Regions from separate parts of the Streptomyces sp. NBC_01716 genome, predicted to be linked through region 2. Evidence: riboswitches for the same ligand, from Rfam matches in the RefSeq annotation. Region 2 holds a riboswitch; each other region holds the start of a gene.
What was found. A riboswitch is a leader RNA that binds a small molecule or an ion and turns the genes downstream of it on or off. The one in region 2 is predicted to bind S-adenosylmethionine.
Positions count from the first base shown of each region.

Region 1 (3,268 bases), 1.7 Mb from region 2:
GTTCAACCTCATGGAATTGCCCCCTCCACTTCTCTCGCGGAGGGGGCAACACCGTTCACTGTGCGTGCCGTTCGGCCGGGCGCTGCCGTTCGGCCGGGTGCCGCTGTCCGGCCCGTCGCTCAGCCGCCGGCGACCGCCGGGATGATCGAGATCCCCACGCCGTCCGGGGTGGCGGTCTCCAGGCCCTGCTCGAAGCGGACGTCGTCGTCGTTCACGTACACGTTGACGAATCGCCGGAGCTTGCCCTGGTCGTCCAGGACACGGGCGGCGATGCCCGGGTGGTTCGACTCCAGGGACTCGATGACCTGGGAGAGGGTCGTGCCCTCGGCCGGAACCTCGGCCTTTCCGCCGGTGTACGTACGGAGGATGGTGGGGATACGGACGTTCACGCTCATCGGTTTCTGCCTTCCGGGGAGTAGCGGCTTCTTGAGGGGCTCAACGGCTCGAACGCGCCAGGCCGGCGGCGCGGAACGCGTCGAGGCTCGGCGGAATCGTCGCGGTCGGCCCCGTCGTCGGCGCGACGGCGTCCAGCGTCTTGAGCCCGTCACCCGTGTTCAGTACGACCGTCGTGAGCGCCGGGTCGAGCAGCCCCGTCTCGATGAGCTTGCGCGTCACGCCCACGGTCACCCCGCCCGCCGTCTCGGCGAAGATCCCCTCGGTGCGCGCGAGCAGCTTGATCGCGTCCACGACCTGCTCGTCGTTCACGTCCTCGACGGCGCCGCCCGTGCGGCGGGCGATGTCCAGGACGTACGGGCCGTCGGCCGGGTTGCCGATCGCCAGTGACTTGGCGATGGTGTTCGGCTTCTGCGGCCGTACGACATCGTGGCCCGCCTTGAAGGCGACCGAGACCGGAGAACAGCCCTCGGCCTGCGCGCCGAAGATCTTGTACGGCTTCTCCTCGACCAGGCCGAGCGCGATCAGCTCCTTGAGCCCCTTGTCGATCTTCGTCAGCTGCGAGCCGGACGCGACGGGGATGACGAGCTGGTCGGGCAGCTCCCAGCCGAGCTGCTCGCAGATCTCGTACGCGAGGGTCTTGGAGCCCTCGCCGTAGTACGGGCGGAGGTTGACGTTGACGAAGCCCCAGCCCTCGCCCAGCGGGTCCCCGATGAGCTCGGAGCAGAAGCGGTTGACGTCGTCGTAGTTGCCCTCGATACCGACGAGTTCGCCGCCGTAGATCGCGGCCATGACGACCTTGCCCTGCTCCAGGTCGTGCGGGATGAAGACACAGGAGCGGAGGCCGGCACGGGCCGCGGCGGCGCCGACGGCGCCGGCGAGGTTGCCGGTGGAGGAGCAGGAGAGCGTGGTGAAGCCGAAGGCGCGGGCGGCCTCGACGGCGATGGCGACGACGCGGTCCTTGAAGGAGTGCGTCGGGTTCCCGGAGTCGTCCTTCACGTACAGGCCGCCGGTGACACCCAGCTCACGGGCGAGGTTGTCGGCCTTGACGAGCTTGGTGAAGCCGGGGTTGATGTTCGGCTTCGACGCGACGTCGGCGGGGACGGGCAGCAGCGGCGCGTAGCGCCAGATGTTGTCGGGACCCGCGGCGATTCGCTTCTTCAGGTCTTCGGGGTCGCCCGTCGGCAGGTCGTAGGCTACTTCGAGGGGGCCGAAACAGCTCTGACAGGCGAAGATCGGGCCGAGCTCGAAGCGCTCCCCGCATTCGCGGCACGAGAGGGCGGCGGCGGGTCCGAGGTCGACAGTGCCGGAAGTGTTCTGCTGGACGGTCTGCACAGCCATGAAGGCGAGGCCCTTTCCTCATCTTCCTCGCGACGCATCTCGCCGCGAGACGGAATTGGCACCTTCCCCACCGTGACCTCGCGGTCGGCGGGAGGGTTGCCGGGGCTTCAACGGGCCGTTCCCTCTGCCCCTCTGGATGAGCGGTATTCGATTATCGGCGTCCTGACCCCCGACATGCGACGGTCATTCGCGTTGTTCAAGACTGTAACCGAACCCCTGGACGGTTGAGACCCTCGTCCGATCCGCGAGATGGAGATCACGTGCTGCGAGAAGTGGAGCGCTGGCTGGCCCGGCGGTCCTGGCCTGCGGCAGAGCGGCCGGTCGACCGGCTGGCCACCGCCAAGCAGGGAGCGCGGGTCAGCGTGGTGCTCCCGGCCCTGAACGAGGAGGCGACGGTCGGCCCGATCGTGTCGGTGATCCGGCGTGAACTGATGGCGGGCCCGGCGCCGCTCGTCGACGAACTGGTCGTGATCGACTCGGGCTCGACCGACCGTACGGGAGAGTTCGCGGCGGCGGCCGGGGCTCGCGTGGTGCACCGGGACGACATACTGCCGAGGCTGCCGGCCGTGCCCGGCAAGGGCGAGGTGCTGTGGCGCTCGCTGCTGGTGACGAGCGGCGACATCGTCTGTTTCGTGGACGCGGATCTGAGGGATTTCTCGGCGCGGTTCGTGTCGGGGACGGTGGGGCCGCTGCTCACCGATCCGGACGTGCAGTTCGTGAAGGCGATGTACGACCGCCCGCTCGGCGACGAGCCGGGGCAGGGCGGCCGGGTGACGGAGCTGGTGGCGCGTCCGCTGCTGAATCTGCACTGGCCGCTGCTGGCGGGCTTCGTGCAGCCGCTGGGCGGTGAGTACGCGGTACGGCGCTCGCTGCTGGAGCGGCTGCCGTTCCCCGTGGGGTACGGGGTGGAACTGGGGCTGCTGGTGGACGCGCTGCACACGGTGGGGCTCGACGCGCTCGGCCAGGTCGACGTCGGGGTGCGCAGGCACCGGCACCAGGACGGGCAGGCGCTGGGGCGGATGGCGGCGGCGATCTACCGGACGGCGCAGCTGCGGCTGTCGCGGGGGCATCTGGTGCGGCCGGAGCTGACGCAGTTCGAGCGGGGCGAGGGGGGCTTCGAGGCGCGTACGTACGCGGTGGACACCGAGGAGCGGCCGCCGATGCGGGAGATCGCGGAGTACGCGGCGCGCCGCGCGGCCTAGCCGTTCGGTTCGTATGATCTAAGTATCGATTTGCCTATATTGCCCGGTATGTCGATGACTGTGATGAGCGCGATGCCCGCGACGACCGCGACGACCGCGATGAGCGCGATGGCCGTTTCGGCCCTGACCTCTGAACAACTCTGGTTGTTGGGTGGCATGGCCCTCGCCCTCGTCGGCGCGGGGGTGGTGGCGCTGGCGGCAGTCCATGGGAGGGGCAGGGGCCGTGGCTGATCCACGCCGACCTGAAACCGTACGTTTGAGCGTTTCCGCGAAGGGCTAGGTTTCGCCACATGGTCTCCGAGATGGTCCCCGAGCCGCCCGCCCAGGTCCTT
Region 1 covers NZ_CP109181.1:4,879,990-4,883,257, reverse strand. The annotation lists gene OIE74_RS21525 (MoaD/ThiS family protein) at 120-395, opposite strand; gene thrC (threonine synthase) at 436-1,734, opposite strand; SAM riboswitch class I at 1,750-1,877, opposite strand; gene OIE74_RS21515 (glucosyl-3-phosphoglycerate synthase) at 1,995-2,936, shown strand; gene OIE74_RS21510 (hypothetical protein) at 2,985-3,167, shown strand; gene OIE74_RS21505 (alpha,alpha-trehalose-phosphate synthase (UDP-forming)) at 3,227-3,268, shown strand, end outside.
Region 1: linked by a shared signal. The riboswitch ahead of thrC (threonine synthase) and the one ahead of OIE74_RS29000 (aminotransferase class V-fold PLP-dependent enzyme) in region 2 are both predicted to bind S-adenosylmethionine.

Region 2 (3,268 bases):
GGGGCCTTCGTACGCCGCGGGCACGCGCCTTCCGCGTACGGCCACGGCAGCGGGTTCGTCCGCCCTTCGGGCGGCGGGTCCTGGATCCGGGCCGACGCCGATAGGCTGACGCCCGGCAGCACGGGCCGCCCGGCCGTGCACCCGTCCACAGACCCCAGGAGCGAGCATGAGCAGCGCTGTCACACCGGCCGGAGGCGACACCATGGCGGCGCGTTCCTGGCCGGGTGTACTGAACCCGCTGCTGCGCGGTGAGGACCTCGACGCCGAGGACACCGCCTGGGCCATGCACCGCATCATGAGCGGCGAGGCCACCGACGCGCAGATCGCGGGCTTCGCGGTCGCGCTGCGCGCCAAGGGCGAGACCGTCGACGAGGTCACGGCACTCGTGGGCGCCATGTACGAGCACGCCAACACCATCGAGGTCCCCGGCGACACCGTCGACGTCGTCGGCACCGGAGGTGACCTCGCCAAGACCGTCAACATCTCCACGATGGCGGCCATCGTGGTGGCCGGATCGGGCGGCAAGGTCGTCAAGCACGGCAGCCGGGCGGCCTCGTCCGCGAGCGGCGCCTCCGACGTGCTGGAGAAGCTCGGCGTCAATCTGGAACTGACGCCGCAGCGGGTCGTCGAGGTCGCCGAGGAAGCCGGGATCACCTTCTGCTTCGCGGCCAAGTTCCACCCGGCGCTGCGGCACGCGGCCAAGGCCCGCAAGGAACTCGGCGCGCAGACCACGTTCAACATCCTGGGCCCGCTCACCAACCCGGCGCGGGTCCGCTCCCAGGCGGTCGGTGTCGCGGACATCCGGATGGCGCCCATCGTGGCCGGGGTGCTCGCCGCCCGGGGCAACTCCTCGCTCGTCTTCCGCGGCGACGACGGTCTGGACGAGCTGACCACGACCGCCACCTCACACGTATGGGTGGTTCGGGACGGCCAGGTCACCGAGCAGTCCTTCGACCCCAGGGACATCGGTCTGGAGCTGGTCCCGGTCGAGGCCCTGCGCGGTGCGGACGCCTCGTACAACGCGGACGTCGCGCGCCGGCTGCTGGAGGGCGAGACCGGCCCCGTACGGGACGCGGTCCTGCTGAACGCGGCGGCGGCGCTGGTGGCGCTCGAACCGGCGGACACCCCGCTGAACGACCAGCTCGCGGAGAAGATGCGGCGGGCGGCACGCGCGGTGGACTCGGGCGCCGCGAAGCAGGCGCTGGACCGCTGGGTGGCCGCGAGCAACGCGTAACGGCCTGCCGCCGGCTCGGATCGGCGGGGTGCTGTGGTCGGGACAGCATCCCGGGCCGTCGGCCTGTGGACCTCGCCTGCCGTCGATCGGACGCGGCACCGGGTGTCCCGTATGACGGACGCCCTCTGGGCCGTCTCGCGGTGGTGGGGTAATCTCACCGCAGGTCATGAGTGACAGCGACTACGGCCCCGGCCCGCTGTCCGGCAACCCTCCGTCCGTGGCGGGGTGCCCCGGGTGAAGACCAGGCCGTAGGCAGCGAGGTCTACGGCAAGCGCGGACCCCTGGACATCGTTCGGATGTCGTCATCCCTGGGGTCCTGGTCCTCAAGGGAGCAGTCTCGTGAGCAAGCGAATGCGATAGGGCTTCCGGCCCGCTTCAGTGAGTCCCACACCCCGCGCGGACCTGCCGCGCCGTCACGGCACCGCACGTGCCGTCACGACGGCGTGCCCGTCCGCCGGGTCCTGACGTTCGTTTCCGCCTTGTCCCGCCGGGAGATACCGACATGTCCGCACAGACCGACACGCCTCACCGCACCAGCACCGACCAGCCGCTCCCCGTCCTCGGACGTGACGTCACCGTCCCCCTCGTCACCGGCGGCGAGGTCACCTACGCCGCGCTCGACTACGCCGCCAGCGCCCCCGCACTCCAGCGGGTCTGGGACGACGTCGCCGCCTACGCCCCGTACTACGGCAGTGTCCACCGCGGTGCCGGATATCTCTCGCAGCTCTCCACCGACCTCTTCGAGAACAGCCGCCGTACCGTCGCAGGCTTCCTCGGCTGTCGCGAGGACGACCAGGTCGTCTTCACCCGGTCCACCACCGACTCGCTGAATCTGCTGGCCGCCGTGCTGCCCGCCGGCTGCGAGGTGTTCGTCTTCGAGACCGAGCACCACGCGTCACTGCTGCCCTGGCGCGACGCGCGCGTCAGCTACCTGAACGCGCCGCGCACCCCCGGCGATGCCGTCGCCACGCTGGAGCGGGCGCTGGCGGGCCGACGTGACCCGAAGGGCCCCGCGCTGGTGTGCGTCACCGGCGCATCCAACGTCACCGGCGAGCTGTGGCCCGTACGGGAACTGGCCGCCGCCGCTCACGCCCACGGCGCGCGCGTGGTCCTCGACGCCGCGCAGCTCGCCCCGCACCACCCCGTGGACATCGCGGAGCTGGACGTGGACTGGGTCGCCTTCTCCGGGCACAAGCTGTACGCGCCGTTCGGCTCCGGTGTGCTCGCGGGCCGCGCCGACTGGCTGCGGGAGTCGGAGCCGTATCTCGCCGGTGGCGGCGCCAGCCGCAAGGTCGCGCGCCGTGGCGACGGGGGAGTGGACGTCGAGTGGCACACCACCCCTGCCCGCCACGAGGCCGGATCGCCGAACGTCATCGGCGTGTACGCGATCGCCTCGGCCTGCAAGGCGCTCACCGAGGCCGGCTTCGACCGCCTCGTCGAGCGCGAGCAGGAACTGGTGGCCCGGGTGCGCGCGGAACTCGCCGAGGTCCCCGAGGTGCGGGTGCTCTCGCTCTTCGGCGACGCCGCGCCCCGCGTCGGCGTCATCTCCTTCGTGGTCGACGGCTGGAACAGCTCCCACTTCGCCGCCGCGCTCTCGGCGGAGTACGGCATCGGCGTGCGCGACGGGCTCTTCTGCGCCCACCCGCTCGTCCGCACCCTGCTGGGCGGCGACGCGGAGGACCCGGGGGAGTGCGGCGCGCCCGACGCCGGTCCCGGCGAGAAGTCGCTCAACGCGATCCGGGTCAGCTTCGGGGCCGGTACGCCGGACGAGCACGTGGCCCGGTTCACCGGCGCCGTCAGGGAACTCGTCCGGGACGGCGCGCGCTGGAACTACCGCACCGAGGACGGCCGTTGCGTCCCCGACCGCGGCTGACCCACCCGGCTCGGATCAGGCGTCGAGGCCGATCGCGAAGGCCGCTTCCAGGTCGTGCTGGGAGTACGTACGGAACGCCACATGCGTGTCCGTGGCCTCGACGCCCGGGATCTTGCTGATGCTGCCGGGGATGACGTCCGCCAGGTCGTCGTGTTTGGCGA
Region 2 covers NZ_CP109181.1:6,579,262-6,582,529, forward strand. The annotation lists gene trpD (anthranilate phosphoribosyltransferase) at 167-1,234, shown strand; SAM riboswitch class IV at 1,397-1,514, shown strand; gene OIE74_RS29000 (aminotransferase class V-fold PLP-dependent enzyme) at 1,737-3,107, shown strand; gene OIE74_RS29005 (Lrp/AsnC family transcriptional regulator) at 3,123-3,268, opposite strand, start outside.

Region 3 (3,268 bases), 5.4 Mb from region 2:
CCGCGCCCGGAACGTGCATCAAAGCCTCCACCCGTGAAGGAACTTTCCCTTTCAACGTACGTTGCCCGCCCCCGTGAGTGTCAAGGTCCACCCCGGCGGATGGGCGCCGCCGACCGGCTGTCCGGCCGCCGTCCGCCGGGGCGTTCAGCGATGCGGGGCGGCCCTCTTGACGCCGGTGTCGGTGGGGCCGACACTCACTGGAGATTCCTAGTAAATAGGTAGGGAAATATGAGGCGCCTTGATCCGGTCACCGTCCGAGTGAGCCGTTCGCCTCTTCTGACCTCCCGGCGTCACATCGATCTGCTCCGTATCTGCAGCGCGATCAGCCCCAAGGGCTGAACTCCGCCTGCCCTGCGCCCACGGCGTCCCCTGGAACGCCGCGCCCGCCCTCCGCACGGACGACGGGAATCCGGCAACAGACCCCAGCCCGACATCGCTTCCGCCGCGCGTACGTCCGCGCCCGCTCCCGGGGAGAGTCATGACCGTCACACCGCTGGCCGCCCGCCCGTCCCTCCGACCCGAGCCCGCCTTCCGGGGCCGGATCGGCCCGGACGCGCGCAGCGGCCACTACGCCGTTCCGGGCCGCTACCGCCTGCATCTGTCGACCACCTGTCCCGACGGCCTGCGCATCGCCGTCACCCACGGCCTGCTCGGCCTGGACACCGTCTGTCCGGTGACCCGACTGCCCGCCGTGCCCGACTGTCCCGATGGCGGCCACTCGGCCCTGAGCCCGCTCTACGAGGCCAGCGCCCACCGGTACCCGGGCCCCGCCGTCGCTCCGGTGCTCAGCGACGACTGGTCCGGACGGATCGTCAGCACCCACGCCCCGGACATCATGCGCGACCTCGCCCACCGCTTCGGCGGCCGCGGTCCCTCGCTCTACCCCTGCGGCGCGGAATCGGAGATCGAGGCCGTGGAGCGGATGTGCGCGCGGGGCATCGAGGAGGCCGCCCAGCGCGCCGGTTCGGCCGGTGGGGAGCAGGCGGAGCGCGACACAGCACTTGGGACGCTGCTGGAGACCCTGGACGCGCTGGAGCGCCGGCTCTTCGGGCGCACCTGCCTGATCCGCGACGAAATCACCGCCGCCGACGTCGAGTTGTGGGTCGCGCTGGTCCAACTCGACACCGTGCACCGCAACCACCTGGACGCCTCCGCCGTCCGGCGCATCGCCGGCCATCCGACCCTGTGGGCCTACGCCCGCCGGCTCGCCGCCCACCCGGCCTTCGGCGGCCACCTCGACCTCGACGGCATCGAACGCCGTCACCACGCGCGCTGCCAGGGCCTGGAGGCCGCCGGAGCGGCGGTCCAGATACTCGACTGGGCGGCGCACTCGGCCCCTTAGGGCGTGTTTGAGAAGTCCCGTCTCCGCCTTGCGATCGCACGCACCAGACGCCGTGGGCCCCGCCCGATGGGCGGACGACGCTACTTCTCAAACACGCCCTAGCCGTTCCACCTGGTGGACCGGCGTTGACATTCGTTCGGGCGGATGTCTTAACTACGGCCCAGAATGGTCATGAGCGTCAGCGACAAGCCCTGGCTTGCTGACCGGCAACCCCCGCACCGCAGGGGGTGCCCCAGGTGACGACCGGACCGGATGACACTTCGGTAAGCGCCAGGCCCACAGGGCCGAGACAGTGACGGTGACGCCATGTACGCAGTTCCCAGGACGGCGACACGCCGCCCGCAGGGCTGCGTACAGCCGTACCCGAACATCCTCGTCGCCGATCGTGCCGTCGATCTGCTCCGCGTGAACAGCGCGCTGTGTACCGCATCGGGCCGTGCCCGCTGTCGGGGCTGACCTCTCCCCGCAGCCTCAATCCCTGACGAACACCGCTCTCGCGGTGTGCCGTCCTCCTCCCTGCCCCTGGTACCTCGCCGTGGCATCCGCCGCCGCATGCCGGCGCGCTGTCCGTGATGTCCGAACCAGCCGGAGCCCACCATGAGTGAACCCCCTGGCGCCAGCGTCACCCTCCCCGAGGCGCCGACCGACGACGAACCGTCGAAAGCCTTCACCGCCCAGCGAGTTCTGCCGTTGCGGCGGCCAGGACGCTGGATCGGCACCGCGGTCGTGCTGGTCCTGGTCGCCCAGTTCGCGCACGGGCTGGTCTCCAACCCCTTCTACCAGTGGGACCGCTGGAGCTACTGGTTCTTGCGCCCCACCATCCTCGACGGCCTGCTGATCACCCTCGAAGTCACCGCCTACAGCGCGGTGCTGGGCCTGCTCGGCGGCATCCTGCTCGCCCTGGCCCGGCTCTCGAAGAGCCCGGTGCTGCGCGCGGTCAGCTGGACCTACGTCTGGGCCCTGCGCTCCATCCCGCTCATCGTTGTGCTGATCCTCCTCTACAACTTCAGTGCGCTGTACGAGACGTTGAGCGTCGGCATTCCCTTCGGTCCGGCCTTCTTCTCCTTCGACGAGTCGAGACTCGCCACCGACATGGTCGTCGCCGTCATCGGTCTCAGCCTGAACGAGGCCGCCTATGCGGCCGAGGTCGTCCGCGGCGGCATCCTCTCCGTCGACCAGGGCCAGCACGAGGCGTCCGCGGCGCTCGGCCTGCCGAAGTCCTACCAGTTCCGGAAGATCGTCTTTCCGCAGGCGCTGCGCTCGATCGTCCCGAACTACGTCAACCAGCTCATCGGCCTGATCAAGGCCACCTCGCTGGTCTTCTACGTCTCCCTGCTGGACCTGTTCGGTTCCGCGCAGACCATGGGCTCGACCTACCCCGGCGACATCGTGCCGCTGCTGCTGGTCGTCACCGTCTGGTACCTGATCCTGACCAGCGTCGTCTCCGTCATCCAGTTCTACGTCGAGCGGCACTACGCCCGCGGTGCCACCCGCGGCCTGCCACCGACGCCGCTGCGGAAGCTCCGCACCGGTCTCACCGACCTGCGCGTCCGCATCCGCCGGGAGGCCGCCGTATGACCGCCAAGACGCTCGACGCCCTGGCGGATGCCGACGCCGCCGCCGTCGAGGTGCACGGTGTGCACAAGTGGTACGGCACCCACCGGGTGCTGGACGGCGTCGACCTGACGGTCCGTCCCGGCGAGGTCACCGTCATCCTCGGCCCCTCCGGCTCCGGCAAGTCCACCCTGCTGCGGGTCATCAACCACCTGGAGAAGCCCGAGATCGGCTACGTCAGCGTCAACGGCGAGCCGATCGGTGTGAAGCGGCAGGGCAAGTGGCTGAAGGAACTGAGCGAGCGGGCCATCCTCACCCAGCGCGGGCGGATCGGCTTCGTCTTCCAGAACTTCAACCTGTTCCCGCACCTGA
Region 3 covers NZ_CP109181.1:1,174,130-1,177,397, reverse strand. The annotation lists gene OIE74_RS05085 (glutathione S-transferase C-terminal domain-containing protein) at 479-1,342, shown strand; SAM riboswitch class IV at 1,510-1,618, shown strand; gene OIE74_RS05080 (amino acid ABC transporter permease) at 1,940-2,920, shown strand; gene OIE74_RS05075 (amino acid ABC transporter ATP-binding protein) at 2,917-3,268, shown strand, end outside.
Region 3: linked by a shared signal. The riboswitch ahead of OIE74_RS05080 (amino acid ABC transporter permease) and the one ahead of OIE74_RS29000 (aminotransferase class V-fold PLP-dependent enzyme) in region 2 are both predicted to bind S-adenosylmethionine.